DNA from 3 places in the Pseudomonas sp. S34 genome. Region 1 is predicted to be linked to each of the others. Evidence: predicted binding sites of a transcription regulator. Region 1 holds the regulator's gene; each other region holds the start of a gene.

Region 1 (9,949 bases):
CCTCGAGGTAGAAGCCGTGCAAGGCCTGCTACCCCATATCGACGCAGATTTCGTACGCGCTTGCGAGATGATTCTGGCCAGCAAAGGCCGCGTGGTCGTGGTCGGCATGGGCAAGTCGGGACACATCGGCAACAAGATTGCCGCGACCTTGGCCAGCACCGGCACCACGGCGTTTTTTGTGCACCCGGCTGAAGCCAGCCACGGTGACATGGGCATGATTACCCGCGACGACATCATTCTGGCGCTCTCGAATTCCGGCTCCACCAATGAAATCGTGACCCTGCTGCCACTGATCAAGCGCCTGGGCATTCAGTTGATCAGCGTGACCGGCAAGCCTGACTCGCCGCTAGCCAAGGCCGCCGAGGTCAACCTGAATGTTCACGTCGAGCACGAAGCCTGTCCGTTGAACCTGGCCCCCACCTCGTCGACCACCGCCGCCCTGGTCATGGGCGATGCCTTGGCAGTCGCGCTGCTGGAAGCCCGTGGCTTTACCGCCGAAGACTTCGCCTTTTCCCATCCCGGCGGCGCCCTGGGCCGACGCCTGCTGCTGAAAGTGGAAAATGTCATGCACGCCGGGCAAGAGTTACCGCAAGTACAGCGCGGCACCCTGCTGAAGGACGCGCTAATGGAAATGACCCGCAAAGGCCTGGGCATGACCGTGATTCTGGAAGCCGACGGAAAGCTGGCCGGGATCTTTACTGACGGTGACTTGCGTCGCACGCTGGACCGTAGCATCGACATCCATAGCGCTACCATCGACCAGGTCATGACAGCACACGGCAAGACTGCCCGCGCCGAGATGCTCGCCGCCGAAGCGCTGAAAATCATGGAAGACCATAAAATCAACGCGCTGGTCGTAGTCGACAGTGAAGACCGCCCGGTCGGCGCCTTGAACATGCACGACTTGCTGCGTGCAGGAGTAATGTGATGAGTGCGGACCTGCTGCAACGCGGCAAACAGATCAAGCTGGCAGTGTTCGATGTCGATGGCGTGCTGACCGATGGGCGCCTGTACTTCCTCGAAGACGGCAGCGAGTTCAAGACGTTCAACACCCTCGACGGCCAGGGCATCAAGATGCTGATGGCCGCCGGCGTGCAGACCGCCATCATCAGTGGCCGCAAGACCCCGGTGGTCGAGCGGCGGGCCAAAAACCTCGGTATCCCGCACCTCTATCAGGGTCGCGAGGATAAACTGGTGGTACTCGACGAACTGCTGGCCCAACTCAACCTGAGCTATGAACAGGTGGCCTACCTCGGCGACGACCTGCCGGACCTGCCGGTGATTCGCCGCGTCGGCCTGGGCATGGCGGTGGCCAATGCCGCCAGCTTCGTACGTGAACACGCCCACGGCATCACCCTCGCCCGTGGCGGCGAAGGTGCCGCTCGCGAATTCTGCGAATTGATCCTGCGCGCCCAGGACCGCCTCGACGCGGCCAATGCGGCGTACCTGTGAGCCCACTATGCTGAGCAAAAAATTTCGCAACACCCTGATGTTCAGTTGCATCGCGGCGATATTCGCTGCGGTTGGCTACTGGAACATCAGCCCGGAACGCTTCCTCGACAAGCCGGTAACGCCGGTCGATGAAAGCGCGATCGACTATTACGCCATCAACGCCCACAGCGTGCAGTACCTGCCCGACGGCAAGCTGCAATATGATCTGGTGTCCGACAAGGTCGAGCACGTGAAAGCGACCGAGGTGACATTGCTGACCAACCCCGACCTGAATGTGTTCCGCGGCACTGAATTCCCGTGGCACGTCCAGAGCCTGCGCGGCGAGGTCAACCCTGATGGCACACAGGTCGAACTGATCGATGACGTGCGCATCACGCGCTTCGACGAGAAAAACCGTAGAACCCTGATCACCAGCACCCGCATGACCGTGTTCCCGCAGCAGCAATATGCGCAGACCGAGCAAGACGTTAGAATCGACGGCGCTGGCGGTGTATCGACTGGCAAGGGAATGAAAGCGTATTTGAAAGAAAGCAGGATACACCTGCTATCGAACGTAAGAGGACAGTATGAGGCTCGTTAAAACCCTCCCGATTTTGCTCAGTCTGGGCGCAGCACTGGGAAGCGTGAGCGCCTGGGCTCTGCCGGAAGACCAACAGCAGCCTATCCGTATTCAGGCCGACGATGCCCAACTGGACGACAAGCAAGGTATTGCCACCTATAAAGGTGACGTGATCATCACCCAAGGCTCGATGAAGGTGACAGGCAACACCGTTACCATCACCCGCACGCCGGCTGGCGACATTGACGTAGTGACCTCGGTGGGCAACCTGGCGTACTTCGAGCAATTGCAAACGGCTGGCGATACCAAGCCAGTTCAGGGTTGGGGCGTGACGATCCAGTATCACGCTTCGCAAAATCGCGTCGTACTGATCGACAAGGCCAAAGTTGTCGACAAGGACAACAACGTCACCCAAGGCGAGAAAATTGTCTACGACACGGACAAGAAACTCGCCAGCGCCGGTCGAGCCACAGGCAGCAAGATCACCGAGGCGCGTCCGCGTATCGACATGGTGATCCAGCCGAAGAAGAAAACCGACGAGAAAAAGGCCCAGTAATGGCAACTCTGAAAGCTCAGCATCTGGCCAAGAGCTACAAGAGCCGCCAGGTCGTGCGTGACGTCAGCCTGTCCATCGACAGCGGCCAGATCGTCGGCCTGCTTGGCCCGAACGGCGCCGGCAAGACCACCTGCTTCTACATGATCGTCGGCCTGGTGCAAGCCGACCAGGGCCGCGTCCTGATCGATGACCTGGACGTCAGCCACCAACCGATGCACGGCCGCGCAAAGGCTGGTATCGGCTACTTGCCGCAAGAAGCATCGATCTTCCGCAAACTGTCGGTGGCCGACAACATCATGGCCATCCTCGAGACCCGCAAGGAACTCGACAAGGCCGGTCGTCGCAAGGAGCTGGAAAGCCTGCTGCAGGAATTCCACATCAGCCACATCCGCGACAACCTGGGCATGAGCCTGTCCGGTGGTGAGCGCCGTCGCGTGGAAATCGCCCGCGCCCTGGCCACCAACCCGAAATTCATCCTCCTCGACGAGCCCTTCGCCGGCGTGGACCCGATTTCGGTCGGCGACATCAAGCAGATCATTCACCACCTCAAGGCCAAGGGCATTGGCGTGCTGATCACGGACCACAACGTTCGTGAAACCCTGGATATCTGTGAAACCGCCTATATCGTCAATGACGGCCAACTGATTGCCGAAGGCGACGCAGAGACCATCCTGGCCAACGACCTGGTCAAGGAAGTGTATCTGGGCCATGAGTTCCGCCTGTAAGCGCTGAGCCGTGCCCAGGCAGTTGCCCGGGCACCTGAGCAGCCACTCACCAGCGCCTCCGTGCCGACAAGCGTGGTCAGCCCTCGACAAGGGCAGCGCAGCAACACCGCTTTATAGTTTTTTATTGTTACAGCGCTCTAGGCAAACCCTTTAGTTTCAGGCATATAATTTGCTTAAGTTTGGCGCCCCGGCGCCCTGTAGTGGATGGCGCATGTGCGCCGGCGAATAAGGTGTTAAGCCCCTGCCATGAAACCATCGCTAGTCTTGAGAATGGGCCAGCAGCTGACGATGACACCGCAGCTGCAACAGGCCATCCGCCTGCTCCAATTGTCGACCCTGGACCTGCAACAGGAAATCCAGGAGGCCCTGGAGTCCAATCCGATGCTCGAACGCCAGGAAGAAGGCGACGACTTCGACAATTCCGACCCCCTGGCCGATAACGCCGAACAAAAGCCCAACACCGACATCCAGGAGCCCTCCTACCAGGAAAGCGCCCCGACGGTTGATAACCTCGATGAGGGTGACTGGAACGAGCGTATCCCCAACGAACTCCCCGTCGACACCGCGTGGGAAGACGTTTACCAGACCAGCGCCAGCAGCCTGCCCAGCAATGATGATGACGAGTGGGACTTCACCACCCGCACCTCGGCCGGCGAAAGCCTGCAGAGCCACTTGCTGTGGCAACTGAACCTGGCCCCGATGTCCGACACCGATCGCCTGATCGCCGTGACCCTGATCGACTGCATCAACAATCAGGGCTACCTGGACGAAACCCTCGAGGAAATCCTCGAAGCGTTCGACCCGGAACTGGACATCGAACTGGACGAAATCGAAGCCGTCCTGCACCGCATCCAGCAATTCGAGCCCGCCGGCATCGGCGCCCGCAACCTGGGCGAATGCCTGCTGCTGCAATTGCGCCAGCTGCCTGCCAAGACCCCTTGGCTGGCCGAGGCCAAGCGCCTGGTCACCGATTACATCGACCTGCTTGGCAGCCGCGACTACAGCCAGTTGATGCGTCGCATGAAGCTCAAGGAAGATGAGCTGCGCCAGGTCATCGAGCTGGTCCAGAGCCTCAACCCGCGCCCGGGCTCGCAGATCGAGTCCACCGAAGCCGAGTACGTCGTCCCTGACGTCATCGTACGCAAGGACAACGAGCGCTGGCTGGTGGAGCTCAATCAGGAGTCGGTGCCACGGCTGCGGGTCAATGCCCAGTACGCCGGTTTCGTGCGCCGCGCCGACACCAGCGCCGACAATACCTTCATGCGCAATCAGTTGCAGGAGGCCCGCTGGTTCATCAAGAGCCTGCAAAGCCGCAATGAAACCCTGATGAAGGTTGCCACCCAGATCGTCGAGCATCAGCGCGGCTTTCTGGAGTACGGCGACGAAGCCATGAAGCCGCTGGTCCTGCATGACATCGCCGAAGCGGTCGGCATGCATGAATCGACGATTTCACGGGTGACCACCCAGAAGTTCATGCACACCCCCCGGGGCATTTATGAACTGAAGTACTTTTTTTCCAGTCACGTAAGCACCTCCGAAGGCGGCGAATGCTCATCCACGGCGATCCGGGCGATCATCAAAAAACTGGTTGCAGCGGAAAATCAGAAAAAGCCGTTGAGTGACAGCAAGATCGCTGGTTTACTGGAGGCACAAGGCATTCAGGTGGCTCGCCGCACCGTCGCCAAGTACCGCGAATCCCTCGGGATCGCGCCTTCGAGCGAACGCAAGCGGTTGATGTAGGGCCACGCCACAGCGTTCCAGTGGTAGATCATCTGATCTACCGCTTTATGCACTGGCAACGAAGGAGAAGCTGTATGCAAGTCAACATCAGTGGACACCAACTGGAAGTGACCGAACCTCTTCGCACCTACATCGGCGAAAAACTCGAACGATTGGAGCGACATTTCGACAAGATCACTAATGTGCAGGTCACGATGACCGTCGAAAAACTGAAGCAGAAAATCGAAGCCACGCTGCATATTCCCGGGAATGAAGTGGTCGCCAACGCGGAACATACCGATATGTATGCCGCGATCGACGCACTCACCGACAAGCTGGATAAACAACTCAAAAAGCATAAGGAAAAGACCCAGAGCCTCCTCCAGGGCGCAACCGGTCGTTAACACTCCCAACCCATGATCCGACTTGAAAGTATCCTGACCCCCGGCCGTTCCCTGGTGAACGTGCCGGGAGGCAGTAAAAAGAAAGCCCTCGAACAAATTGCCAATCTTATCGCCCGCGAAGTGCCGGCCCTGGAGATGCAAGATGTCTTCGAGGCGCTGATCGCCCGTGAAAAACTCGGCTCCACCGGGTTTGGCAATGGCATCGCTATTCCACATTGCCGTCTCAAGGGCTGTGTTTCGCCCATCAGTGCATTGATGCACCTGGACGCCCCTATCGATTTCGACGCCATCGACGGCGCGCCGGTTGACCTGCTGTTCGTGCTGTTGGTCCCGGAAGCCGCCACCGATGCGCACCTTGAGCTGCTGCGACAGATCGCCAGCATGCTCGACCGCAAGGAAGTTCGCGAAAAGCTACGTAGTGCTGCAAGCAACGAAGCCCTGTATCAGGTTGTCCTTGACGAGCAAAACGGTCAGTAATCATGCGCTTGATCATCGTCAGTGGCCGTTCCGGCTCAGGTAAAAGTACCGCCCTCGACGTTCTTGAGGACAGCGGCTACTACTGCATCGACAACCTGCCAGCCGGTCTGCTGCCGGAGCTGGCCGAACGCGCCCTGGTTCATACCGAGATGTTGCAGCCGCTGGTCGCCGTTTCCATTGACGCGCGCAATCTGCCCAGCCACCTGTCACGCTTCCCCGACCTGCTCGAGGAAGTCCGTGCCCGCCACATCCAGTGCGATGTGCTGTACCTGGACGCCGACGAAGAAACCCTGCTCAAGCGTTTCTCGGAAACCCGCCGACGTCACCCCCTGACCAACGCCAACCGCTCGCTGGCCGAAGCCATCAGCGTCGAGAGCGTCCTGCTCGGGCCGATTGCCGACCTCGCCGATCTCAAGATCAACACTACCAGCCTGAACCTGTATCAACTGCGCGATGCCATCAAACTGCGTCTGTTGAATCAGCCGGAGCCGGGGACTGCGTTCCTGGTGGAATCCTTCGGCTTCAAGCGCGGCATGCCGGTGGACGCCGACCTGGTGTTCGATGTGCGCTGCCTGCCCAACCCTTACTGGAAACCGGAGTTGCGCGAACAGTCCGGGCTCGATCAACCGGTTGCCGAATACCTGGCGGCCCAGCCGGATGTCGAAGAGATGTTCCAGGACATTTCCACATACCTGCTAAAGTGGCTGCCTCGTTTTGCCGCCAGCAACCGCGCCTACGTCACCATTGCCATTGGCTGCACTGGCGGACATCACCGTTCCGTCTACCTGACCGAGCGTCTGGGGCAAACGCTGCAACAATCCCTGAAGAACGTCCAGGTCCGCCACCGCGACCTCAGCTAAAGGATTCACATCGCGATGCCTGCTCTGGAAATCGAAATCATCAATAAACTGGGTCTGCACGCTCGCGCTTCTGCAAAATTCGTTGGGGTAGCAGGTCAGTTCCCATGCCAGATCAGGGCCGGACGTACACCACAGTCCATGGTCGATGGCAAAAGCATCATGGCAATGATGATGCTGGCCGCCGGCAAAGGCACCACGATCCACTTGAGCACAGAAGGCGAGCAGGAACAGGAAGCGCTGGATGCTCTGGTGGCGTTGATCAACAACTTCTTCGACGAAGGCGAGTAATACAACCACAAAAGCCCCTCACCACAAATCAAGCGAGGGCTGTATCCATCACCATCATCAAACAAAACCCCATCAGCAGCCCGAGGCTGGCAAGCTTGTCATGACCATTGCGGCGCGACTCGGGAATGACTTCGTGGGTCACCACCAGCAGCATCGCCCCCGCCGCCAGCGCCAATCCCAAAGGCAGCAGCAATTCGGCCAGGCTCACCAGCCACGCACATAGCAGTGCGAACACCGGTTCTACCAAACCTGACGCCGCACCGATCAGGAACGCCTTGCCCCGGGACATCCCTGCCCCGACCAGCACCAAAGCGATGACCAATCCCTCCGGTACATCCTGCAAGGCAATGCCCATGGCCAGGCTGTCGGCGTCAGGCATTGCGCCACCGGCCGAAACACCTACCGCCATGCCTTCCGGGATGTTGTGGGCGATGATGGCAAATACGAACAGCCAGATCCGCGGAGCAATGCCCGGTCGTTCCAGCGTGCCGACCAGCATGTCCGGGCTGGCGCCAGAGACCTTCCGATCCACCAGGAACAACAGGAAGGCGCCGAGCATAATGCCGAAGCTGATCAACCCACTGGACGCCCAAGGTGACAGTCCAAGCCCTTCGGCGGCAGAGATGCCCGGAACGATCAGCGAAAATGCCGTCGCAGCCAGCATCACGCCAGCGCCAAAGCCAAGCAAAGTGTCGCTGAGCCTCTGCGGCATCCGCCGAATCACCAACACCGGCACCGCGCCCAGCGCGGTACCCAAGGCGCAGATCGCACCGCCCTGCAGTGCGCGCAGCAACTTCGGCTCAAGGTCGAGCCATGCCAGCCCATGGGCAACCAAAAGGCTCATTCCCGCCAGCAGTAACAGCGATCCAAACGCGTAACGAAACATCCGTCCATTTCCGATCGCCAGTGTTTCAGTGCCCATAGTCCAGCCTTGGATTGTTTTTATGGAAGACTTAAACCAGTGCGGCCTGATAGCGCGCAGAGACTTGCGGCCAATTGATCACGCGGTAGAACGCGCTGATGTATTCCGGACGACGGTTCTGATAACGCAGGTAATAGGCGTGCTCCCAGACGTCGAGGCCCAGAATCGGGGTATTGCCGTTCATCAACGGGCTGTCCTGGTTACCGCTGCTTTCCACCACCAAGGTCTTTTGGGGGGTCACGCTCAGCCAGGCCCAGCCGCTGCCGAAGCGGGTCAACGCGGCCTTGGTAAAGGCTTCCTTGAAGCTGTCGAGACCGCCCAGTTGTTCATCGATGGCCTTGGCCAGCACGCCTTCGGGCTCGCCACCACCGTCGGGCGCCATGACTTCCCAGAACAACGAGTGATTGGCGTGGCCGCCGCCTTGGTTGATCACCGCCGTCCGCAGTTTTTCCGGCAGTTGCTGAACGGCGGACACCAGCTTCTCCACGGGCCACTCGGCATACTCGGTGCCTTCAACAGCCACGTTCAGGTTATTGATGTAGGTCTGGTGATGCTTGGTGTAGTGGATCTCCATGGTCTGCGCATCGATGTGCGGTTCCAGGGCATCGTAGGCGTACGGCAAGGCAGGCAAGGTAAAAGCCATGTTCAATGGACTCCATGATGATGAGGCGCAGGCGAAGCGACATCGATGTGCAGCAGCCGATGGGTACGCGGATACTCGCCGTGCTCACTGATGAAATTCAGCAGCTCGACGTAGGTCTTGCTGCTCTGGCGCAACGCGGCTTCTCGCAATGTTTGAGGTAGCCGCGGGTCCTGCATGGTCTGCAGCAGCCGTTGGTGGATGGCACACAAGTATTCGGCGCTCTCCTCCGGCTGATTCAGACGCAAGTGCAGGTCCGCCAGGTTGTGATGGGAAATCACGCAGGCCGCTACCGCTTCGTCGGCATCCGCCCAGCGCTCGAACAACACCTGGGCCAGAGCCAATGCCTGCAGGTACGCCTCGCGGGCATCGACCAGTTCACCCAGCATGAAAAAGCGATTGGCTCTTTCGATCGTGCGTTTCCAGTGCTCCATGGTGCGCCTCCAAAGCGGTAACGGGGCTTAGACGCCGCCCGCTGTGAGTTTTTCCGGGTTGAGCAATTCTTCCAGCTGGCTGCGCGACAGGTCGGTGTGTTCCAGCGCGACGTCAATCACCGGCCGACCTTGCTGATAGGCCTTCTTGGCAATCTCGGCCGCTTTCTGGTAACCGATGATCGGGTTGAGCGCGGTGACCAGAATCGGGTTGCGTGACAGTGCTTCCTTGATCCGGCCTTCGTTGACCTTGAAGCTGGCGATGGCCTTGTCTGCCAGCAGACGACTGGAATTGGCCAGCAACTCGATACTGCTCAGCAGGTTCTGGGCGATGATCGGCAGCATCACGTTCAGTTCGAAATTGCCCGACTGACCGGCGATGGTGATAACACTGTCGTTGCCGATGACCTGAGCCGCGACCATCGCGGTGGCCTCTGGAATGACCGGGTTGACCTTGCCCGGCATGATCGAAGAGCCCGGCTGCAAGGCTTGCAGTTCGATCTCGCCAAGGCCGGCCAGTGGGCCGGAGTTCATCCAGCGCAGATCGTTGGCGATTTTCATCAGCGATACGGCGGTGGCCTTTAGCTGTCCGGAGACGGCAACAGCAGTGTCCTGGGAGCCGATCAGCGCGAACAGGTCCTTGCCTGGCTGGAACTCGACCCGGGTCAATTTGCTTAGCTGCTGGCTGAAACGCGTCGCGAATTCGGGGTGGGCGTTGACACCCGTGCCCACCGCCGTGCCGCCTTGAGCCAGGGATTGCAGGCTTGGCTGCAAGTCCTGCAGATGGCCGATGTTGGCCTTGAGCTGCTGCGCCCAACCGTTGAGCACTTGGCTCATGCGCACCGGCATGGCGTCCATCAGGTGCGTACGCCCGGTTTTGACGTGGTGATGAACCTGCTCGGCCTTGCGCTCGATG
Region 2 (9,949 bases), 3.1 Mb from region 1:
CGAAAGCCGGGAAGCCATGGGTTCCAGAATGATCAGCAAGAACCTGAAGTCCCAAAACATCGCGATCGGAAGAGGCCTTGTCAGAACGCTAATGAGGGAGGCCAACATTGTCAGTAAACAACGCCAGCCTCACCCATTCAGATCCAAAGGTGTTGAAGCATTTGTCGTGCCCAATCGGCTCAAACGCAATTTTAAGCCGGCTGCAGTCGATCAGGTCTGGTGTGGCGACGTGACCAGCTTGATGGTGGGTGAGCGCTGGGTTCATCTGGCCATCGTGATCGATTTGTTTGCTCGCCGCGTCATTGGCTGGGCGTTTTCGCTGGTCAATGACGCCAACTTGGTCAGCAAGGCGCTACGCATGGCAATAGAGGTTCGAATGTGTCCTCCGGGACTGATGTTCCATTCGGATCAGGGCTGTCAGTACACCAGCCGCAAGTTTCAGGAAGAACTGAAGCGTCGAGACATATTGCAAAGCATGAGTCATCGCGGGCAGTGTTGGGACAACGCTCCAACAGAGCGATTTTTTGGCACGCTGAAATCAGAATGGGTGCCTCGTAGTGGCTACAGCAAGATCGAGGAAGCAAAAACCGATATGGTGCGCTTCTTCATGTACTACAACCGCACGAGGCTCCACAGCTACAACAACTATCTGTCGCCAATAGCCATGGAGCAAAAGGCGGCATAAGCACCGTAACCGGTGTCCGGGATTACTTGACCGGTTCAGCCTGCTCGCGATGGTCGTTAACGATGACGCGGGAAGTCTGGTTTCACGTGGCGCCCTCGGGTTTTTCGCGAGCAGGCTCGCTCCTACAGGGGGGAGGTAAATTACAGACAAACAAAAACGCCCGGCATAAGCCGGGCGTTTTGTATTGACTTGCTTAGCGAGTGAGCCCTATCTCTGTAGGAGCGAGCTTGCTCGCGATGTTCGTCAATGATGATGCGGGGACTCTGACTTGACGCGGTACCGTCAGGTTTTTCGCGAGCAGGCTCGCTCCAACCTTATCGAGCGCGGTAAGTGATGCGCCCTTTGCTCAAGTCATAAGGAGTCAGCTCTACGCGCACTTTGTCGCCGGTAAGAATACGGATGTAGTTCTTGCGCATCTTGCCGGAGATGTGCGCGGTTACGACGTGCCCATTTTCCAACTCCACACGAAACATGGTGTTGGGCAGGGTGTCGACGACAGTGCCTTCCATTTCGAAGCTGTCTTCTTTCGACATGCAGTAAAGCCCTCGGTGTCCAATGAATGGCCCGGTGCAACTGCGCCAGGCAAAAGCGGCGTGCATTGTGCCCGAAAAATGGGGTTTAAGCCAAGGGGTTTAGGGCCGGCTCTAGTTTAGAACCACCCAGCGCTGATTAATCAGCAACTCGATAGGGCGATATTGAGTCTTGTAGTTCATTTTTTTGCAGTTTTTGATCCAGTAGCCGAGGTAGACCGCATCCAGCCCCAGCCGCCTGGCCTCGGCGATTTGCCACAGGATCGCATAGCGCCCAAGGCTGCGACGCTCTTCGGAGGGTTCGTAGAAGGTGTAGACCGCCGAAAGACCGTTCGGCAGTAAATCGGTGACGGCGACGGCCAGCAGCCGGCCATTCAGGCGAAATTCATAAAATCTTGAAAACGGCAGGTCCCGCACCAGGAATGTCGAAAACTGGTCGCGACTCGGCGGGTACATGTCGCCATCGGCGTGACGCTGTTCGATATAGCGCTGGTAGAGGTCGAAGTATTCTTCGTTGAAACCGGGCTTGGCTGGACGTACCTGCAAATCCACGTTGCGCTTGAAGATGCGTTTCTGTTGCCGGTTGGGCGTGAACTGTCCCACGGGAATGCGCGCCGGAACGCAGGCATTGCAATTCTGGCAATGCGGCCGATAGAGATGATCGCCACTGCGACGAAACCCCATCTCCGACAGGTCTGCATAGACATGCACATCCATGGGCTGGCTAGGATCGAGGAACAGGGTTGTGGCCTGCTCCTCCGGCAGATAACTGCAAGAGTGCGGCTGAGTGGCATAGAACTTCAATCGCGCCAACTCGGTCATGATCAACCCTCGGGATAATGCTTTTGAATAAGTGTAAGCCACCTGCGCAAAAGTCGCTCAGCAAACCCAGCTAGCGCGATTGGGCTGGTCCAGATGCCTGGCCAGATAGTTGGCAAATTCATGGCGGGGTATCGCCCGGGCTCCGAGACTGTGCAGGTGATCGGTGGGCATCTGGCAATCGATCAGTACAAAACCCGAGTCTTTCAGATGCCGCACCAGTGTGGCAAAGCCGAATTTCGAGGCGTTGTCAGCGAGGCTGAACATGGACTCGCCGAAAAACAGCTGGCCCATTGCCAGGCCGTAGAGTCCGCCCACCAGTTCGTCCCCGTCCCACACTTCCACCGAGTGCGCGTGGCCACGCCTGTGCAGTTCGATGTAGGCGTCCTGCATGGCCTCGGTGATCCAGGTGCCGTCGGCGTAATCCCGGGGCGCGGCACAGGCGCGGATGACGGCGGCGAAGTCCTGGTCAAAGGTCACTTGATAGCGTTGCTGGCGTAGCAGTTTGTTCAGGCTGCGCGAGACGTGCAATTCGTCGGGAAACAGCACCGTACGCGGGTCCGGAGACCACCAGAGGATTGGCTGGCCCTCGGAAAACCAGGGGAAGCAGCCGTGGCGATAGGCCGAGATCAGCCGATCGGCGGACAGATCACCACCGGCAGCCAGCAGCCCGTTGGGGTCGCGCATGGCCTTTTCCAGTGGAGGGAAATGCAAGGTATTGCGTTGTAACCAAGTCAGCATGGCATCCGGGCTTGCAGAAGGGGAGGGCAGTGGCGGGTGTTGGCCCGCCATAAAGTTTGCCTTCAAACGGTTGGAATGTCGTCCAGGTATTTTTCAGCGTCCAGCGCCGCCATGCAACCGGCACCGGCAGATGTAACGGCCTGGCGATAAACGTGGTCGGCCACGTCACCGGCGGCAAACACACCTGCAATCGCCGTAGCGGTGGCATCGCCTTCGCTGCCACCCTTGACCAGCAGATACCCGTCGCGCATTTCCAGCTGGCCTGTGAACAGGTCGGTGTTGGGTTTATGGCCGATGGCGATAAACACCCCGGCCAGCGGCAGCTCCCGGGTTTCACCCGTGTGACTGTCCCGCAGGCGGGCACCGGTCACGCCGCTGGCATCGCCGAGCACTTCGTCCAGGTTTTGGTTCCAGTGCAGGCGAACATTGCCGTTGGCGGCCTTTTCAAAGAGTTTGTCCTGGAGGATTTTCTCCGAGCGCAGTTTGTCGCGCCGATGGATCAGGTGCACTTCTTTGGCGATGTTCGACAGGTACAAGGCTTCCTCGACCGCCGTGTTGCCGCCGCCGACCACGGCAACCACTTGATTGCGATAGAAAAATCCATCACAGGTCGCGCACGCCGAAACCCCTTTGCCGGCGAACGCTTCTTCCGACGGCAGGCCCAGGTATTGCGCGGAGGCGCCGGTGGCAATGATCAAGGCGTCGCAGGTGTAGGTGCCGCCATCGCCGATCAGCTCGAACGGTCGTTGTTGCAACTTGGCGGTATGGATGTGGTCGTAAACGATCTCGGTGGCAAAGCGTTCGGCGTGTTTTTGCATGCGATCCATCAGCACCGGTCCGGTCAGGCCTTCAACGTCGCCTGGCCAGTTATCCACTTCGACGGTGGTGGTGAGCTGGCCGCCTGCCTGGATGCCGGTAATGACAACCGGCTTGAGGTTGGCGCGGGCGGCATAAACTGCCGCGCTGTAACCGGCAGGGCCGGAGCCCAGGATAATCAGGCGGGAATGCTTCGCTTCACTCATAAAAAACACCTCATAAGCCTTTGTCACCAAAGAGAATGCATGCTCAAATTGAATGGCATGTCATGTGCTGTTGACTATGCTGCATCCAAGGGTCTCAAGCATGGCGTCGTGCGTACAAACCCGTACAATGCCCTGCGTGTTACATATATTCAGTGTGCGCCGTGTTTATAGAAACAGGGGTGCAGTGTTAAAAGTAGTCCCGGTTACACGTGTTAACTTTATTACCTGCCTGGATTGGGCAGTTTTTTCGCGGTTTTTATAGACATTCACCAGATGGACGCGCCATTGGCGCAGGAAAAGAAGCGTTTTGAAGAAATCCACCGCAGCACCCAAACCAGCCGTCGTGCCGCTCTGGCGCCAGCACTTGCACTACCGACTCAAGGAAGGTGCGCTGATCGCCATCGGTGCCTTGTGCCTGTTCCTGATGATGGCCTTGTTGACCTATGGCAAGGATGATCCGGGCTGGAGCCATAACAGCAAGATCGACGACGTGCAGAACTTCGGCGGACCAGCGGGCTCCTACAGCGCCGATATCCTGTTCATGGTGCTGGGTTACTTCGCCTACATCTTTCCGTTGCTGCTGGCCATCAAGGCGTACCAGATCTTCCGCCAGCGTCACGAACCGTGGCAGTGGAGCGGGTGGCTGTTCTCCTGGCGCCTGATCGGCCTGGTGTTCCTGGTGCTGTCGGGCGCCGCTCTGGCCCATATCCATTTTCATGCCGCGACCGGTCTGCCGGCCGGTGCGGGCGGTGCGCTGGGGGAAAGCCTCGGCGAACTGGCCAGGAACGCCCTGAATATCCAGGGCAGTACGCTGTTGTTCATTGCGTTATTCCTGTTCGGCCTGACCGTGTTTACCGACCTGTCGTGGTTCAAGGTGATGGACATCACCGGCAAGATCACCCTCGACCTGTTCGAACTGTTCCAGGGCGCCGCCAATCGCTGGTGGGCGGCCCGTACCGAGCGCAAACAGCTGGTTGCCCAGTTGCGTGAAGTCGACGACCGTATGGATGAAGTGGTTGCGCCGACCGTCACCGACAAACGCGAGCAGGCCAAGGTCAAGGAGCGCCTGATCGAACGTGAGCAAGCCCTGAGCAAGCACATGTCCGAGCGCGAGAAGCAGGTGCCGCCGGTGATTGCGCCCGCGCCGCCAAAGCCCGCCGCACCGAGCAAACGCGTCGAAAAAGAGAAGCAGGCGCCGCTGTTCGTCGACAGCGCCGTGGAAGGCACCTTGCCGCCGATTTCGATTCTCGATCCGGCGGAAAAGAAACAACTCAATTACTCGCCTGAATCCCTGGCTGCGGTTGGCCACTTGCTGGAAATCAAGCTCAAGGAATTCGGCGTTGAAGTCGCAGTGGATTCGATCCACCCGGGCCCGGTGATCACCCGTTACGAAATCCAGCCGGCGGCCGGGGTAAAAGTCAGCCGAATCTCCAACCTGGCCAAAGACCTGGCCCGTTCCCTGGCCGTGACCAGCGTGCGCGTGGTGGAAGTGATTCCGGGCAAGACCACGGTCGGTATCGAGATTCCCAACGAAGATCGGCAGATCGTGCGTTTCTCCGAGGTGTTGTCGACTCCGGAGTACGACAACTTCAAATCCCCGGTCACCCTGGCCCTGGGCCATGACATCGGCGGCAAGCCGGTCATCACCGACCTTGCGAAAATGCCGCACTTGCTGGTCGCCGGTACCACCGGTTCCGGTAAGTCGGTGGGTGTGAACGCGATGATCCTGTCGATCCTGTTCAAGTCTGGCCCGGAAGACGCCAAGCTGATCATGATCGACCCGAAAATGCTGGAACTGTCGATCTACGAAGGCATTCCGCACCTGCTGTGCCCGGTTGTCACCGACATGAAGGACGCCGCCAACGCCCTGCGCTGGAGCGTTGCCGAGATGGAGCGACGCTACAAGTTGATGGCCAAGATGGGGGTGCGAAACCTGTCGGGCTTCAACGCCAAGGTCAAGGAAGCCCAGGACGCCGGCGAGCCGTTGAGCGATCCGCTGTACAAGCGCGAAAGCATCCACGACGAAGCGCCACTGCTGCAGAAGCTGCCGACCATTGTGGTCGTAGTCGACGAATTCGCCGACATGATGATGATCGTCGGCAAGAAGGTTGAAGAACTGATCGCCCGTATCGCGCAAAAGGCTCGTGCGGCCGGTATCCACTTGATCCTTGCGACCCAGCGTCCGTCGGTGGATGTGATCACCGGTCTGATCAAGGCCAACATCCCGACCCGCATGGCGTTCCAGGTATCGAGCAAGATCGACTCGCGGACCATCATCGACCAGGGCGGCGCCGAACAACTGCTGGGCCACGGTGACATGCTCTACATGCCGCCGGGTACCAGCCTGCCGATTCGTGTTCACGGTGCTTTCGTGTCCGACGATGAGGTTCACCGTGTGGTGGAAGCCTGGAAGCTGCGGGGTGCGCCGGAATACAACGACGACATCCTCAATGGCGTCGAAGAGGCGGGCAGCGGCTTTGAAGGCAGCAGCGGTGGCGGCGACGGTGACGATCCCGAGGCCGACGCGCTGTACGACGAAGCGGTCCAGTTCGTGCTGGAAAGCCGTCGTGCCTCCATTTCCGCGGTTCAGCGCAAGCTGAAGATCGGCTACAACCGCGCTGCGCGCATGATCGAAGCCATGGAAATGGCCGGGGTCGTGACGTCCATGAACACCAACGGTTCGCGAGAAGTCCTGGCCCCGGGGCCGGTGCGCGACTGACCCGAGTATGAAAGGGGGGCGCCTTTGCGCCTCCCGCACTCCCACGAATGTTATGAGGACTCCCATGCGTCTGATCCGCATGCTGTTGCTGCCGGTACTGGCCTTGACCACGCTCCAGGCTAACGCCGATGACAAGGACGTGGCGCGCCTGACCCAACTGCTGGAAAAATCCCAGACCCTGACCGCACGTTTCTCGCAACTGACCCTTGATGGCACAGGCACCCAATTGCAGGAAACCGCCGGCGAGATGTCCCTGCAGCGTCCGGGCCTGTTCTACTGGCACACCGATGCGCCGGCCGAACAGACCATGATCTCCGATGGCAAGAAAGTCACCTTGTGGGACCCGGACCTGGAACAGGCCACCATCAAGAACCTCGACCAGCGCCTGACCCAGACCCCGGCCTTGCTGTTGTCCGGTGACGTGTCCAAGATCAGCCAGAGCTTCGACATCAGTGCCAAGGAAGCCGGCGGCGTGATTGACTTCACCTTGAAGCCGAAGACCAAGGACACCCTGTTCGACAGCCTGCGCCTGTCGTTCCGCAATGGCCTGGTCAATGATATGCAACTGATCGACAGCGTCGGCCAGCGCACCAATATCCTGTTCACCGGGGTGAAGGCGAACGAGCCGATCCCTGCGTCCAAGTTCAAGTTCGACATCCCCAAGGGTGCCGATGTAATCCAGGAATAAAACGCAAAACCCTGTAGGAGCGAGCCTGCTCGCGATGAACGCAAAGACACCGCAGGGTGTCAGGCTGCCAGCGTTATCGTTGACGTCAATCGCGAGCAGGCTCGCTCCTACAGGGAATAGAGGACCAGTGAGGTTTTAAACGTACGCCATGGATCTGTTTCGCAGCACCCCCATCGCCCAGCCATTGGCCGCCCGCCTGCGTGCGGCCAATCTGGACGAGTACGTCGGTCAGGAACACGTGCTCGCTCGCGGCAAGCCCCTGCGCGAAGCGTTGGAGCAGGGTGCCCTGCATTCGATGATTTTCTGGGGGCCGCCGGGCGTGGGCAAAACCACCCTGGCGCGATTGCTCGCGGAAGTCTCGGACGCGCACTTCGAAACGGTCTCGGCAGTGCTGGCCGGGGTCAAGGAGATCCGTCAGGCGGTGGAAATCGCCAAGCAACAGGCCGCGCAGTACGGCCGCCGCACCATTCTGTTCGTCGACGAAGTGCATCGATTCAACAAGTCCCAGCAGGATGCGTTCCTGCCCTATGTCGAAGACGGTACGCTGATTTTCATCGGCGCAACCACGGAAAATCCCTCGTTCGAACTCAACAACGCCTTGCTGTCGCGGGCGCGGGTCTATGTGCTGAAAAGCCTCGACGAAGCGGCCCTGCGCAAACTGGTGCACCGCGCGCTGACCGAAGAGCGTGGCCTGGGCAAACGTAACCTGACCCTCAGCGACGAAGGCTTCCAGATGCTGCTGTCGGCCGCCGATGGCGATGGTCGGCGCCTGCTCAACCTGCTGGAAAACGCCTCGGATCTGGCGGAAGACAACGGCGAAATCGGCACCGATCTGCTGCAAAGCCTGCTCGGTGACACCCGCCGACGGTTCGACAAGGGCGGCGAAGCGTTCTACGACCAGATTTCCGCGCTGCATAAATCGGTGCGCGGCTCCAACCCCGACGGCGCCTTGTACTGGTTCGCACGGATGATCGATGGCGGTTGCGACCCCTTGTACCTGGCCCGGCGCGTGGTGCGCATGGCCAGCGAAGACATTGGCAATGCCGATCCCCGCGCCCTGAGCCTGTGCCTGGCGGCCTGGGAGGTGCAGGAGCGCCTCGGCAGCCCCGAAGGCGAGCTGGCGGTGGCCCAGGCCATCACCTATCTGGCCTGCGCGCCAAAGAGCAACGCGGTGTACATGGGCTTCAACACGGCATTGCGCGCCGCCGCCGAGCACGGCTCGCTGGAAGTGCCGCTGCACCTGCGCAACGCGCCGACCAAGCTTATGAAACAATTGGGCTACGGCGATGAATACCGTTATGCCCACGATGAGCCGGACGCCTATGCCGCTGGCGAAGACTATTTCCCGGAAGAACTCGACCCGATCCCGTTCTATCAGCCCGTGCCCCGTGGCCTGGAGTTGAAGATCGGTGAAAAACTCAATCACCTGGCGAAACTCGACCGTTTAAGCCCAAGGCAGCGGAGAAAATAGTGCTTCCCTTGATCGTTGCGGTTTCCGTCGGCGGGATGGCCGGCACGTTGTTGCGCTTCGTCACGGGCAACTGGATCAACGCGAATTGGCCGCGGCACTTCTATACCGCGACGCTGGCCGTTAATATCGTGGGCTGTTTGCTGATCGGCGTTCTATACGGTCTGTTTTTGATACGCCCGGAGGTGCCCATCGAGGTGCGTGCCGGGTTGATCGTTGGCTTCCTCGGGGGGCTGACGACTTTTTCATCCTTTTCACTGGATACGGTGCGCCTGCTGGAAAGCGGGCAAGTGCCGCTAGCCCTGGGCTATGCGGCGCTCAGCGTATTCGGCGGGCTGCTTGCCACCTGGGCCGGCCTGTCCTTGACCAAACTTTGATAAACGAGAAACCGACATGCTCGATTCCAAACTGTTACGTAGCAACCTTCAGGACGTAGCGGACCGCCTGGCATCCCGTGGCTATACCCTGGATGTTGCGCGCATCGAAGCGCTGGAAGAACAGCGCAAGACCGTCCAGACCCGCACCGAAGCACTGCAGGCTGAACGTAATGCGCGCTCCAAATCCATCGGTCAGGCCAAGCAGCGCGGCGAAGACATCGCGCCGCTGATGGCGGACGTCGAGCGCATGGCGGGCGAATTGAGCGCGGGTAAAGTCGAACTGGACGCGATCCAGACCGATCTGGACTCGATCCTGCTGGGTATCCCCAACCTGCCGCACGAATCGGTGCCGGTCGGCGAAGACGAAGACGGCAACGTCGAAGTGCGCCGCTGGGGCACCCCGACTGCCTTCGATTTCCCGGTTCAGGACCACGTCGCCCTGGGCGAGAAGTTCGGCTGGCTGGACTTCGAAACCGCCGCCAAGCTGTCCGGCGCCCGTTTCGCCCTGCTGCGCGGCCCGATTGCCCGTCTGCACCGCGCCCTGGCGCAGTTCATGATCAACCTGCACGTCACCGAGCACGGCTACGAAGAGGCCTATACGCCTTATCTGGTCCAGGCCCCGGCGCTGCAAGGCACCGGCCAGCTGCCGAAGTTCGAAGAAGACCTGTTCAAGATCGCGCGCGAAGGCGAAGCCGACCTGTACCTGATCCCGACCGCCGAAGTGTCGCTGACCAACATCGTCGCCGGCGAAATCGTCGATTCGAAACTGCTGCCAATCAAGTTCGTCGCCCACACGCCGTGCTTCCGCAGCGAAGCCGGTGCATCGGGTCGTGACACCCGCGGCATGATCCGCCAGCACCAGTTCGACAAAGTTGAAATGGTGCAGATCGTCGAGCCATC
Region 3 (9,949 bases), 710 kb from region 1:
CCAGGCCGGCAATCCGCACCAGCTCGTCGCCGGTGTTGAGGGTCATCCACTTCTCGCCGCGTACCGCGATAATGCCGTTGGGCAACACATCGGCGACGGTGACAGTGATCGAACCGGTCAGGGTGTTGCCCTGAGCCGCCTTGCTGTCCCCCTTGGTCGCGCGGTCACCTTCGTAGCTGGCACTCAGGCTCAGGTCGCCATCGCTGAACGGGTTGTTGGTGGTGGCGCTGCTGCCGAACAGCGAACTCAGGCCGATGTTGGCCTTGCTGTTCTTGCCAATTTGCGAGTTGGCGTTTTTGCTGGCCTGGGTCCTTTCGTTCAGGGTGATGGTGATGATGTCACCGACCCGGAACGCCTTGCGGTCGCTGTAGAGGTTCTGCTCGAAACCGGCCTGATAGATCGAGCCATTGTTCGCGGCCGCCGGCAACGGCGTGCGCGGCAACACCGGAGCGTAGTAAGGGTCATTGGGCTTGGGCGTCGCAGGCACGCAACCTGCGAGCGCGGTGATCCCACTCAGTGCCAGAACAGATACATAGCGATTCATGACCCTACCTCACGGTGTTGCAGGCGGCCCAATGGCCGCCACATAGACTTGATTACAGATTCTGTGTTACGAACGAGAGCATCTGGTCGGCGGTGGAGATCACCTTGGAGTTCATCTCGTAGGCGCGCTGGGTGGTGATCATGTTGACCATCTCCTCAACGGTGCTGACGTTGGACGTTTCCAGGGTGTTCTGCAGCGTGGAGCCGAAACCGTTCAGGCCCGGAGTGCCGACTTGCGGCGCGCCACTGGCGGCGGTTTCCAGGAACAGGTTGTTGCCCACCGCCTGCAGGCCGGCCGGGTTGATGAAGTCGGCGGTTTGCAGGTTGCCGATCACCTGGGCTGCCGGGTTGCCGGCAACGGTGATGGACACGGTGCCGTCGCGGCCGACCGTGAAGGTCTGCGCTTCGTTCGGAATGACAATGGCCGGCTCCAGGGCAAAGCCGCTGGCGTTGACGATCTGGCCGTTGGAGTCCAGGTGGAACGTACCGTCACGGGTGTAGGACGTGGTGCCGTCCGGTTGCAGGATCTGGAAGAAACCACGGCCGTCGATGGCCATGTCCAGCGGCTGCTCGGTAGTTTGCAGGCTGCCGGCGGTGAAGTTTTTCTGGGTACCGACGATGCGCACACCGGTACCCAGTTGCAGACCCGACGGCAGTTCGCTGTCCTGGGTCGACTGGGCGCCTGGCTGGCGCTTGATCTGGTAGAGCAGGTCCTGGAACTCGGCGCGGTCACGTTTGAAACCCGTGGTCGACACGTTGGCCAGGTTGTTGGAAATGGTGGTCAGGTTGGTGTCCTGGGCGGACAGACCTGTCTTGGCAACCCATAGAGCCGGAAGCATTCGATTCTCCTCGTGCGCCTGTTTTACGGCGCGACGTTCTGGTAATTAGCTGATCTGCAAGACCCGAGCCATGGCCTGGTCATCGTCTTTGGCGGTGTTCATCATCTTGATGTGCAGCTCGAACTGCTTGGCCAGGGCCAGAACGGAGGTCATCTCCTCCACGGCATTGACGTTGCTCGACTCGAGGAACCCGGACACCAGCTTGACGTTGGCATCGGCCTGCGCAGGCGCGCCGTCCTTGGTGTGGATCGAACCATCCAGGCCCTTGGTCATGTTCTTGAAGTCCGGGTTGACCAGCTTGATGCGATCGACTTCCGCCATCACCCGGGGACCTTCGCCCATCGCGCGGATGCTGATGGTGCCGTCCTCGCCGACTTCGATCTGCTGCTCCGGCGGCACGGAAATCGGCCCGCCATTGCCCATGACCGGCATGCCGTTGCCGGCGCGCAGCACACCCAGGGCGTCAACGTTCAGGCTGCCGGTGCGCACGTAGCTTTCACCGCCATCGGGATTCTGTACGGCAATCCAGCCGTTGCCTTGCACGGCAACGTCGAGGTCGCGGCCGGTTTCCACCAGTGAGCCAGGGGAGAAATCCGTGGCCGGGCGTTCGGACATGGCAAACGCACGCGCCGGAAAGCTGTCACCGAACACCGGCATCGAACGGGCCTGCTCCAGGTCTTTCTGGAAGCCGTTGGTGGAGATGTTCGCGAGGTTGTTGGCATGAGCCTTTTGCGCCAGTGCATTCTGGCTGGCGCCGGTCATTGCCACATAAAGGTACTTGTCCACACTCTTTCCTCTGCCTGCCGGACGTTTGCCGCCCACTGCTGTGTTGCGCAGGTTGTAGCAATTTGCAGACCAACTTGCGCGCAGCGGCTCCAACCCCCTTTAAACAAGGGGCTGGAGGCTAATCAGAAGGGAATCGAACGATGTATCGAAGACGAAAAACCGGCGCGGTTATGCCGCTTGGCGGCAATGCCGTGAAAAGCCGGCTACCAACCTTTCACGCCGCTCATGTCGGGCAATTTGTGGGCAATGCCTTTATGGCAATCGATACAGGTCGCCTGGCCACTGGCCAAGGAGGTGGAGTGCATGTTGGCGGCGCGTTTACCCTGGCGTGTGAAGTCCATGAACTCGAAGTTATGGCAGTTGCGACACTCCCGGGAATCGTTGGCCTTGAGCCGTGCCCACTCGTGTTCGGCCAGCTCCCGGCGCATGCCCAGAAACTTGTCCCGGGTACTGATAGTGCCGAACAGCTTGCCCCAGACCTCCTTGGAAGCCTGCATCTTGCGGGCGATCTTGTGCGTCCACTCATGGGGGACGTGACAGTCCGGGCACGTGGCGCGCACGCCCGAGCGGTTGGTGTAGTGAATGGTTTCCTGCAACTCGACAAAAACGTTGTCGCGCATTTCATGGCAGGACGTGCAGAACTTCTCGGTGTTGGTCGCTTCCAGCGCGGTGTTGAACCCACCCCAGAAAATCACCCCGGCGATAAACCCGCCGAGGGTCAGGAAACCCAGGCTGTAATGCACACTGGGCCGACGCAGCACACCCCAATAATCCTTGAGCAAGGCAAGCAAAGATTTCATGGCCTTTCCTCAAGGTTTCGGCTGGTGGTTGATTTCGTCTTGCAAGACCTGGTCGATGTTCTTGAAGCTGTTGCTCACCAGTGGCTTCACATCCTTTTGCGGCACGTGACACTGGTTGCAGAAGTATCGGCGCGGCGACACCGCGGCCAATGCCTGGCCGTCGCGGTCCATGTAGTGAGTGATGCTGATCATCGGCGCCTGGGTACGCGCACTGTTGGCGCGACTGTGGCAGGTCAGGCACTTGTTGCTGTTCATGTCGATGGCATACCCGCGAATGCTGTGGGGTATGGTGGGCGGTTGATCGGGGTAATTGCGCTCACGCTTGAGGTCCTTGTTCTCGTCTTCGGCAATGGGCGGTGCCGGCAGCTCCTGGGTCAGGGTCCCGCCGACTCGCCGTCCATCCGGTGCCGGCGCATCCAGTGGGTAACCGGGTTCTGCCGCAAATGTCGCGGGCAGCCACATCAGCAGCATGACAAGCAAGGACAGCGAACGAAAATTCATGAAAGCTCTCCTTATGCCGTCTTGATCAACTCAATCCTGATCGCGCATTTCTTGTAATCGGTCTGTTTGGAGATCGGGTCCGTCGCATCAAGCGTGACTTTGTTGATCAGCTTGTTGGCATCGAAAAACGGCACGAACACCAGGCCTTGGGGCGGCTTGTTGCGCCCCCGGGTTTCAATCCGCGCACGCATCTCGCCGCGCCGACTGATCAGCTTTACTTCGCTGCCACGCCGGGCATTCAAGGCCTTGGCATCGGCCGGGTGCATGTAGACCAGCGCATCGGGGACAGCTTTATAAAGTTCTTCGACACGCTGGGTCATAGTCCCGGTGTGCCAATGCTCAAGCACCCGACCGGTGCTCAACCAGAACGGGAAGTCCGCGTCCGGGGCTTCCGCAGGAGGCTCGTAAGGCAGCGCGAAGATGATTGCCTTCTTATCGGGGTAGCCGTAGAACTGCACGCCACTGCCCTTCTCGACATACGGATCGTAACCTTCGCGGAAGCGCCAAAGCGTTTCCTTGCCTTCGACGACAGGCCAGCGCAAACCGCGCTCGGAGTGATAACGATCAAAGGGTGCCAAGTCATGACCATGTCCACGGCCGAACTGGGCATATTCTTCGAACAGGCCTTTTTGCAGGTAGAAACCGAAATCCCGGGCCTCGTCGTTCTGATAGCCTGCCGCCATTTGTTCAACAGGGAACTGATCGACCTGGCCATTCTTGAACAGCACCTCATACAGGGTCTTGCCCTTGTATTGCGGTGAGCCGTCCAACAGTTCCTGCGGCCAGACCTCGTCGGTTTTAAAGCGCTTGGAAAACTCGACCAATTGCCAAAGGTCCGACTTGGCGTCACCCGGCGCCGAGACCAGTTGATGCCAGAACTGCGTACGCCGCTCCGCGTTGCCGTAAGCGCCCTCTTTCTCGACCCACATCGCCGTCGGCAAAATCAGATCGGCCGCCTGTGCCGAGACGGTGGGATACACATCCGACACCACTACGAAGTTCTCGGGGTTGCGCCACCCCGGCAGCACTTCCTGCATGATGTTGGGCCCGGCCTGCATGTTGTTGCTGGCCATCGTCCAATACACATTGAGCACGCCGTCCTTGAGCATGCGACTCTGCTGCACGGCATGGAACCCGACCTTTTCCTTGATGGTGCCCGCCGGGAGCTTCCAGATTTTTTCCGCGGTGGCGCGGTGCGCCGGATTGGTGACCACCAGGTCGGCCGGCAAACGATGGGAGAACGTACCCACTTCACGTGCCGTCCCGCAGGCCGAAGGCTGGCCCGTCAGGGAGAAAGGACTGTTGCCCGGCTCGCTGATTTTCCCGGTCAGCAGGTGAATGTTGTAGATCAGGTTGTTGGCCCACACACCCCGGGTGTGCTGGTTGAAGCCCATGGTCCAGAACGAAACCACCTTGCGCTTGGGGTCGGCGTACAGTTCGGCCAATGCCTTGAGGCGCTCGGCCGGCACACCGGTTTCTTTCGCGGTGCGCTCAAGGGTGTAGGGTTTTACAAAAGCGGCGAATTGCTCGAAGTCGATGTCGGTCCAGGTGTTCGCCTTGTCGGCATTTTTGGCTTTCATTTCCAGCGGATTATCGGCACGCAAACCGTAGCCGATGTCATCCGTGCCTTTGGCGAACTTGGTGTGTTTGCTGACGAAGTCTTTGTTGACCGAACCGCTTTCAATGATGTGATTGGCGATGTAGTTGAGAATGAGCAGGTCCGTCTGCGGCTTGAACACCATCGGAATGTCGGCCAGTTCAAAACTGCGATGTTCGAAAGTAGAGAGCACGGCCACTTTCACATTCGGCTGGCTTAAACGGCGATCAGTGACCCGACTCCACAGAATCGGATGCATTTCCGCCATGTTCGAACCCCACAAGACGAATGCATCGGTGACTTCGATATCGTCATAACAGCCCATTGGCTCATCGATACCGAACGTGCGCATAAAGCCCATGACCGCCGAGGCCATGCAATGGCGTGCATTGGGATCGATGTTGTTCGAGCGAAACCCCGCCTTCATCAATTTGTTGGCCGCGTACCCTTCCCAGATCGTCCACTGTCCGGAACCGAACATGGCGATAGACTCCCCGCCCTTGTTCTTCAGCGCCTCCTTGTACTTCAACTCCATCACATCGAACGCCTGTTTCCAGGACACCGGGTGAAACTCGCCTTGTTTGTCATATTGCCCATTGGTCATGCGCAACAGTGGCTGAGTCAGCCGATCAACGCCGTACATGATCTTGGATAGAAAGTAGCCTTTGACGCAGTTCAACCCGCGATTGACCTCGGCTTTTACGTCGCCGTGAGTTGCAACAACCCTGTTGTCCTTGGTCGCCACCATGACGCTGCAACCGGTGCCGCAAAAACGACAGGGCGCCTTGTTCCAGTCCAGGGCGACCATGTCTTGTTCGGTAATCAGGTTGCTGGCAGAGGTAAACACCGGGAGGCCCGCAGCCGCTGCCGCGATCCCGGCAGCCTGGGCTTTGACAAACTCTCGCCGCGTCATAGGCATGTGCTTTCTCCCGTTACATCGAGAATCTCGTGATAAACCAGGGCGGCATTGAGCACGCCTGGCAAGCGATTGATCTGATCGATTCGCTGAAGAATCTGGCTTTCGTGATCGGTTTCCAGCACAACCACCAGTTTGCCGGCAGGGCTTTCCTGATGAAGTTCAACGCCCTTGAGCAAACGCAAGTTGGCTTTCACCGCCTCGAACAGGGCCGGACGGGCATGTACTACCAGACTGGCAATGTGCAGCGTCTTTCCCATGTCCCGTACTCCCTGCTGAATTAGAGATAGATGGCGATCAGTTGGGGGGGCCTGGCGGCCCGAGGAGCATTTGCAGAAACCAGACAAAAAAACCGTAACCACCGACTATCGCCACCGATAACAGTGGAAACAGAACAATGATCAGGAAATAGAAGAGGCGAGTTTCTTTGCGAACTCGCTGGGTAGAGTCATCCATTGATGGCATGGTCAGCGCTCCTGCCAAACTTTGAGAGGAGCCTAGATGGCTTCCACTATAAGTTCCATGATTCAGATCAATAGCAGAAGCTTTATCGCCTTAAATGCGAACTGACAGCACTGGATAAATATTGACACTCGAGAAGAGTTATTATTTGAGTGTGTTTTTAACGCTCCAGTTTGCCTATTTCATATTCACGCAACTTGTTGGCAATCGTTGTGTGGGAAACACCCAGTCGCTTGCCGAGCAATCGGCTACTAGCATGTTCCGAATAAAGCCGTTCCAGTACCGCCTTCTCGAAACGCCCGACGATCTCGTCCAACCCACCCTCCAGCGAAAAATCGCCAAGGGGCTGACGCACGCCATAATCCGGCAGACGAATATGCTCGGCCTTGACCGTGCCGCCGTCGCACAGGGAAACCGCCTGGAACAGCACGTTCTCCAGTTGACGCACGTTACCCGGCCAATGGTAGTGGCTGAGCCGCTCCATGGCTGCCGGGGCGAGTTTGGGCAGCGGACAGCCAATCTGCCGGCTCGCCTGATCAAGGAAGTGCTCCACCAGCGGCGTCAAACCGTCGAGGCATTCGCGCAACGGCGGGATGTGCAGCGACAACACATTCAAGCGGTGGTAGAGGTCCTGGCGGAACTCACCGCGAGCGCACAATTCGGACAGGTCGACCTGGGTCGCGCAGATCACTCGCACGTCGAGGTAGACCTCTTCATCACTGCCTACACGACGGAAGCAACCGTCCTGCAAAAAACGCAGCAATTTCACCTGCAAGCGCGGGCTCATTTCCCCGACGCCATCGAGAAACAACGTGCCGCCCGCCGTCAGCTCCAGCAGCCCGAGCTTGCCTTCGGCCCGCGCCCCTTCAAAGGCACCCGGGCCGTAACCGAACAGCTCCGTCTCGGCCATGGACTCCGGCAGACCGGCGCAATTGAGCGCCATCAACGGCGACTGCCCTCGAGGACTGGCCAAGTGGCAGGCCCGCGCCAGCAACTCTTTGCCGGTGCCGGTTTCCCCTTCGATCAACAGCGGTGCATCCAATGGCGCCATGCGCCGCGCTTCGCGCACCACGGCGGCCATGACTTTCGAGCTTTGGAAGATGCTGTCGAAGCCGCGCAACTCCTGCTTGCGCACGTTGTAGATGCGCTCGCCCACCCGGTCGGCGCGGTGCAATGTCAGCACCGCACCGGCCATGGCCTCGCTGTCGTCATGCTCCGATTGCAGCGGCGCGATGTCGGCCAGGAACACATCCCCCTTGACCTTGACCCGCAGCCCGTTGATCCGCGACTTGTTGGCGCGCACCAGTTCCGGCAAATCGAAATCCTCGGCGTACCGCGACAGGGGAATCCCCGGCACCTCGTCGACGCGCACCCCGAGCAACTGCGCCGCCGCACGGTTGGCCGCGACAATGGAACCGCCCATGTCGATCGACAGCACCGGAAACTCCAGCGCACCGAGCAGTGCATTGAGTTCCATGTGCCGACGCTCGCTGGGCATCAGCCCTACACGCTTGACGCCAAAGACCCCGGCAATCGCTTCGAATTTCGGACGCAAGGCCTGGAACTGAATGTTGATCAGGTTTGGGCAATGCAGGTAGATGGCATTGCCATGCTCCCCCCCCACCTCACCGCGGGCCACGTTGATCCCGTACTCCACCAACAGGTTGAGAATGTCGCGCAGGATGCCGATGCGGTTCTGGCAGTGGACTTTGATACGCATATAAAGACCCGAAAATGCAGTGATTGAGGTTGAGGTCCTGTGGGAGCGGGCTTGCTCGCGAAAGCGTCGGCATAGCCAACATTGATGTATCAGACAGACCGCTTTCGCGAGCAAGCCCGCTCCCACAGGGGTATTGCGATCGCATTTTTCTTTCGAGGCACCCAGATAGTCGTCAAGATTATGTGACAGGCAAAGCGTTTTTCAAACCAGGAAATCTCAATAGTTGCGCGACCTCGAGCAATTCGTCACGAAAACTTTACGAATATCGAGGGATTTTCCTGTGCGCGACGCTGAGCACCTGCTGCAACAATGCAATCCTTGGGGTATTTCTAGGTCCATAGCAGTACATAACAAGAACGAAATCCCCTAGCAGGAGAGCAGCATGAAGCAGACGCAATACGTGGCTCGCGAGCCCGATGCGCAAGGTTTTATCGACTACCCCGCCGAAGAACACGCGGTGTGGAACACGCTGATCACTCGTCAACTGAAAGTGATCGAAGGGCGTGCGTGCCAGGAGTACCTGGACGGTATCGAAAAACTCGGTCTGCCCCACGACCGCATTCCTCAACTCGGCGAAATCAACAAAGTCCTCGCTGAAACCACCGGCTGGCAGGTTGCCCGGGTTCCCGCACTGATTCCCTTCCAGACCTTTTTCGAATTGCTGGCCAGCAAGCAGTTTCCGGTGGCGACCTTTATTCGTACCCGCGAAGAACTGGACTACCTGCAAGAGCCGGACATTTTCCACGAGATATTCGGTCACTGCCCGCTGCTGACCAACCCATGGTTCGCCGAATTCACCCACACCTACGGCAAGCTCGGCCTCAAGGCGTCCAAGGAAGAACGCGTGTACCTGGCGCGCCTGTACTGGATGACCATCGAGTTCGGCCTGCTCGACACCCCGCAAGGCCAGCGCATCTACGGCGGCGGCATCCTGTCTTCACCGAAAGAGACCGTCTACAGCCTGTCGAACGAGCCTGAACACCAAGCCTTCGACCCGCTGGAATGCATGCGCACGCCTTACCGCATCGACATCCTGCAACCCCTGTATTTCGTTCTGCCGAACCTCAAGCGCCTGTTCGACCTGGCCCACGAAGACATCATGGGCATGGTCAAGCAAGCGATGCAGATGGGTCTGCACACACCGAAATTTCCGCCAAAGGCCGCGTGAACCGCGACTTTTGCTGACAAGTGAGTCTGTCAGTCACCGTCGCTTTGGTTTAGCGTGACGGCACTGTCGACCGATATAAAAACACTCGATTACAGGAAACACACCATGTCCACTTTGAACCAAGCCCATTGCGAAGCCTGCCGCGCCGACGCCCCACAAGTCAGCGACGAAGAACTGCCGATCCTGATCAAGCAGATCCCGGACTGGAACATCGAAGTACGTGACAGCGTCATGCAGCTGGAAAAGGTCTTCCTGTTCAAGAACTTCAAGCACGCCCTGGCGTTCACCAACGCCGTCGGCGAAATCTCCGAGGCCGAAGGCCATCACCCGGGCCTGCTGACCGAGTGGGGCAAAGTGACCGTGACCTGGTGGAGCCACTCGATCAAGGGCCTGCACCGCAACGATTTCATCATGGCCGCGCGCACTGACGAAGTGGCGAAGGACGCTGAGGGGCGCAAGTAATGCATTTCGACGCCATCGGTCGAGTGCCTGGCGACCCGATTCTGGGCCTGATGGAGGCCTACGCGCAGGACCCGAACCCGCGCAAGTTCGATTTGGGCGTGGGTGTCTACAAGGACGCCCAGGGCCTGACGCCGATTCTCGAGTCGGTGAAACTT

The links. Region 1 encodes sigma-54, which starts transcription at its own class of promoters, with help from an activator protein. Its sites were predicted from a motif close to ANTGGCATNNANNTTGCTNT; they were not measured.
Region 2: PspS34_RS18050 (DNA translocase FtsK) is a predicted target of sigma-54. The motif match lies at 3,849-3,868, and genes of this name have one in related genera.
Region 3: PspS34_RS07255 (flagellar basal body rod protein FlgF) is a predicted target of sigma-54. The motif match lies at 2,223-2,242, and genes of this name have one in related genera.

The regions. Positions count from the first base shown of each region.
Region 1 covers NZ_CP019398.1:939,280-949,228, reverse strand. The annotation lists gene PspS34_RS04035 (KpsF/GutQ family sugar-phosphate isomerase) at 1-928, shown strand, start outside; gene PspS34_RS04030 (HAD family hydrolase) at 928-1,452, shown strand; gene lptC (LPS export ABC transporter periplasmic protein LptC) at 1,460-2,032, shown strand; gene lptA (lipopolysaccharide transport periplasmic protein LptA) at 2,019-2,567, shown strand; gene lptB (LPS export ABC transporter ATP-binding protein) at 2,567-3,292, shown strand; gene PspS34_RS04010 (RNA polymerase factor sigma-54) at 3,539-5,032, shown strand; gene raiA (ribosome-associated translation inhibitor RaiA) at 5,107-5,415, shown strand; gene ptsN (PTS IIA-like nitrogen regulatory protein PtsN) at 5,428-5,892, shown strand; gene rapZ (RNase adapter RapZ) at 5,895-6,752, shown strand; gene PspS34_RS03990 (HPr family phosphocarrier protein) at 6,768-7,040, shown strand; gene PspS34_RS03985 (ZIP family metal transporter) at 7,069-7,962, opposite strand; gene PspS34_RS03980 (superoxide dismutase) at 7,994-8,605, opposite strand; gene PspS34_RS03975 (hypothetical protein) at 8,608-9,036, opposite strand; gene PspS34_RS03970 (class II fumarate hydratase) at 9,064-9,949, opposite strand, start outside.
Region 2 covers NZ_CP019398.1:4,033,449-4,043,397, reverse strand. The annotation lists gene PspS34_RS18075 (IS3 family transposase) at 1-685, shown strand, start outside; gene infA (translation initiation factor IF-1) at 1,000-1,218, opposite strand; gene PspS34_RS18065 (arginyltransferase) at 1,330-2,037, opposite strand; gene aat (leucyl/phenylalanyl-tRNA--protein transferase) at 2,095-2,775, opposite strand; gene trxB (thioredoxin-disulfide reductase) at 2,838-3,797, opposite strand; gene PspS34_RS18050 (DNA translocase FtsK) at 4,105-6,516, shown strand; gene lolA (outer membrane lipoprotein chaperone LolA) at 6,581-7,204, shown strand; gene PspS34_RS18040 (replication-associated recombination protein A) at 7,353-8,675, shown strand; gene crcB (fluoride efflux transporter CrcB) at 8,675-9,049, shown strand; gene serS (serine--tRNA ligase) at 9,066-9,949, shown strand, end outside.
Region 3 covers NZ_CP019398.1:1,649,166-1,659,114, reverse strand. The annotation lists gene flgH (flagellar basal body L-ring protein FlgH) at 1-544, opposite strand, end outside; gene flgG (flagellar basal-body rod protein FlgG) at 597-1,382, opposite strand; gene PspS34_RS07255 (flagellar basal body rod protein FlgF) at 1,428-2,168, opposite strand; gene PspS34_RS07250 (cytochrome c3 family protein) at 2,372-2,968, opposite strand; gene PspS34_RS07245 (nitrate reductase cytochrome c-type subunit) at 2,978-3,469, opposite strand; gene napA (nitrate reductase catalytic subunit NapA) at 3,481-5,985, opposite strand; gene PspS34_RS07235 (chaperone NapD) at 5,976-6,242, opposite strand; gene PspS34_RS07230 (periplasmic nitrate reductase, NapE protein) at 6,280-6,447, opposite strand; gene PspS34_RS07225 (sigma-54-dependent transcriptional regulator) at 6,605-8,164, opposite strand; gene phhA (phenylalanine 4-monooxygenase) at 8,547-9,332, shown strand; gene PspS34_RS07215 (4a-hydroxytetrahydrobiopterin dehydratase) at 9,438-9,794, shown strand; gene PspS34_RS07210 (amino acid aminotransferase) at 9,794-9,949, shown strand, end outside.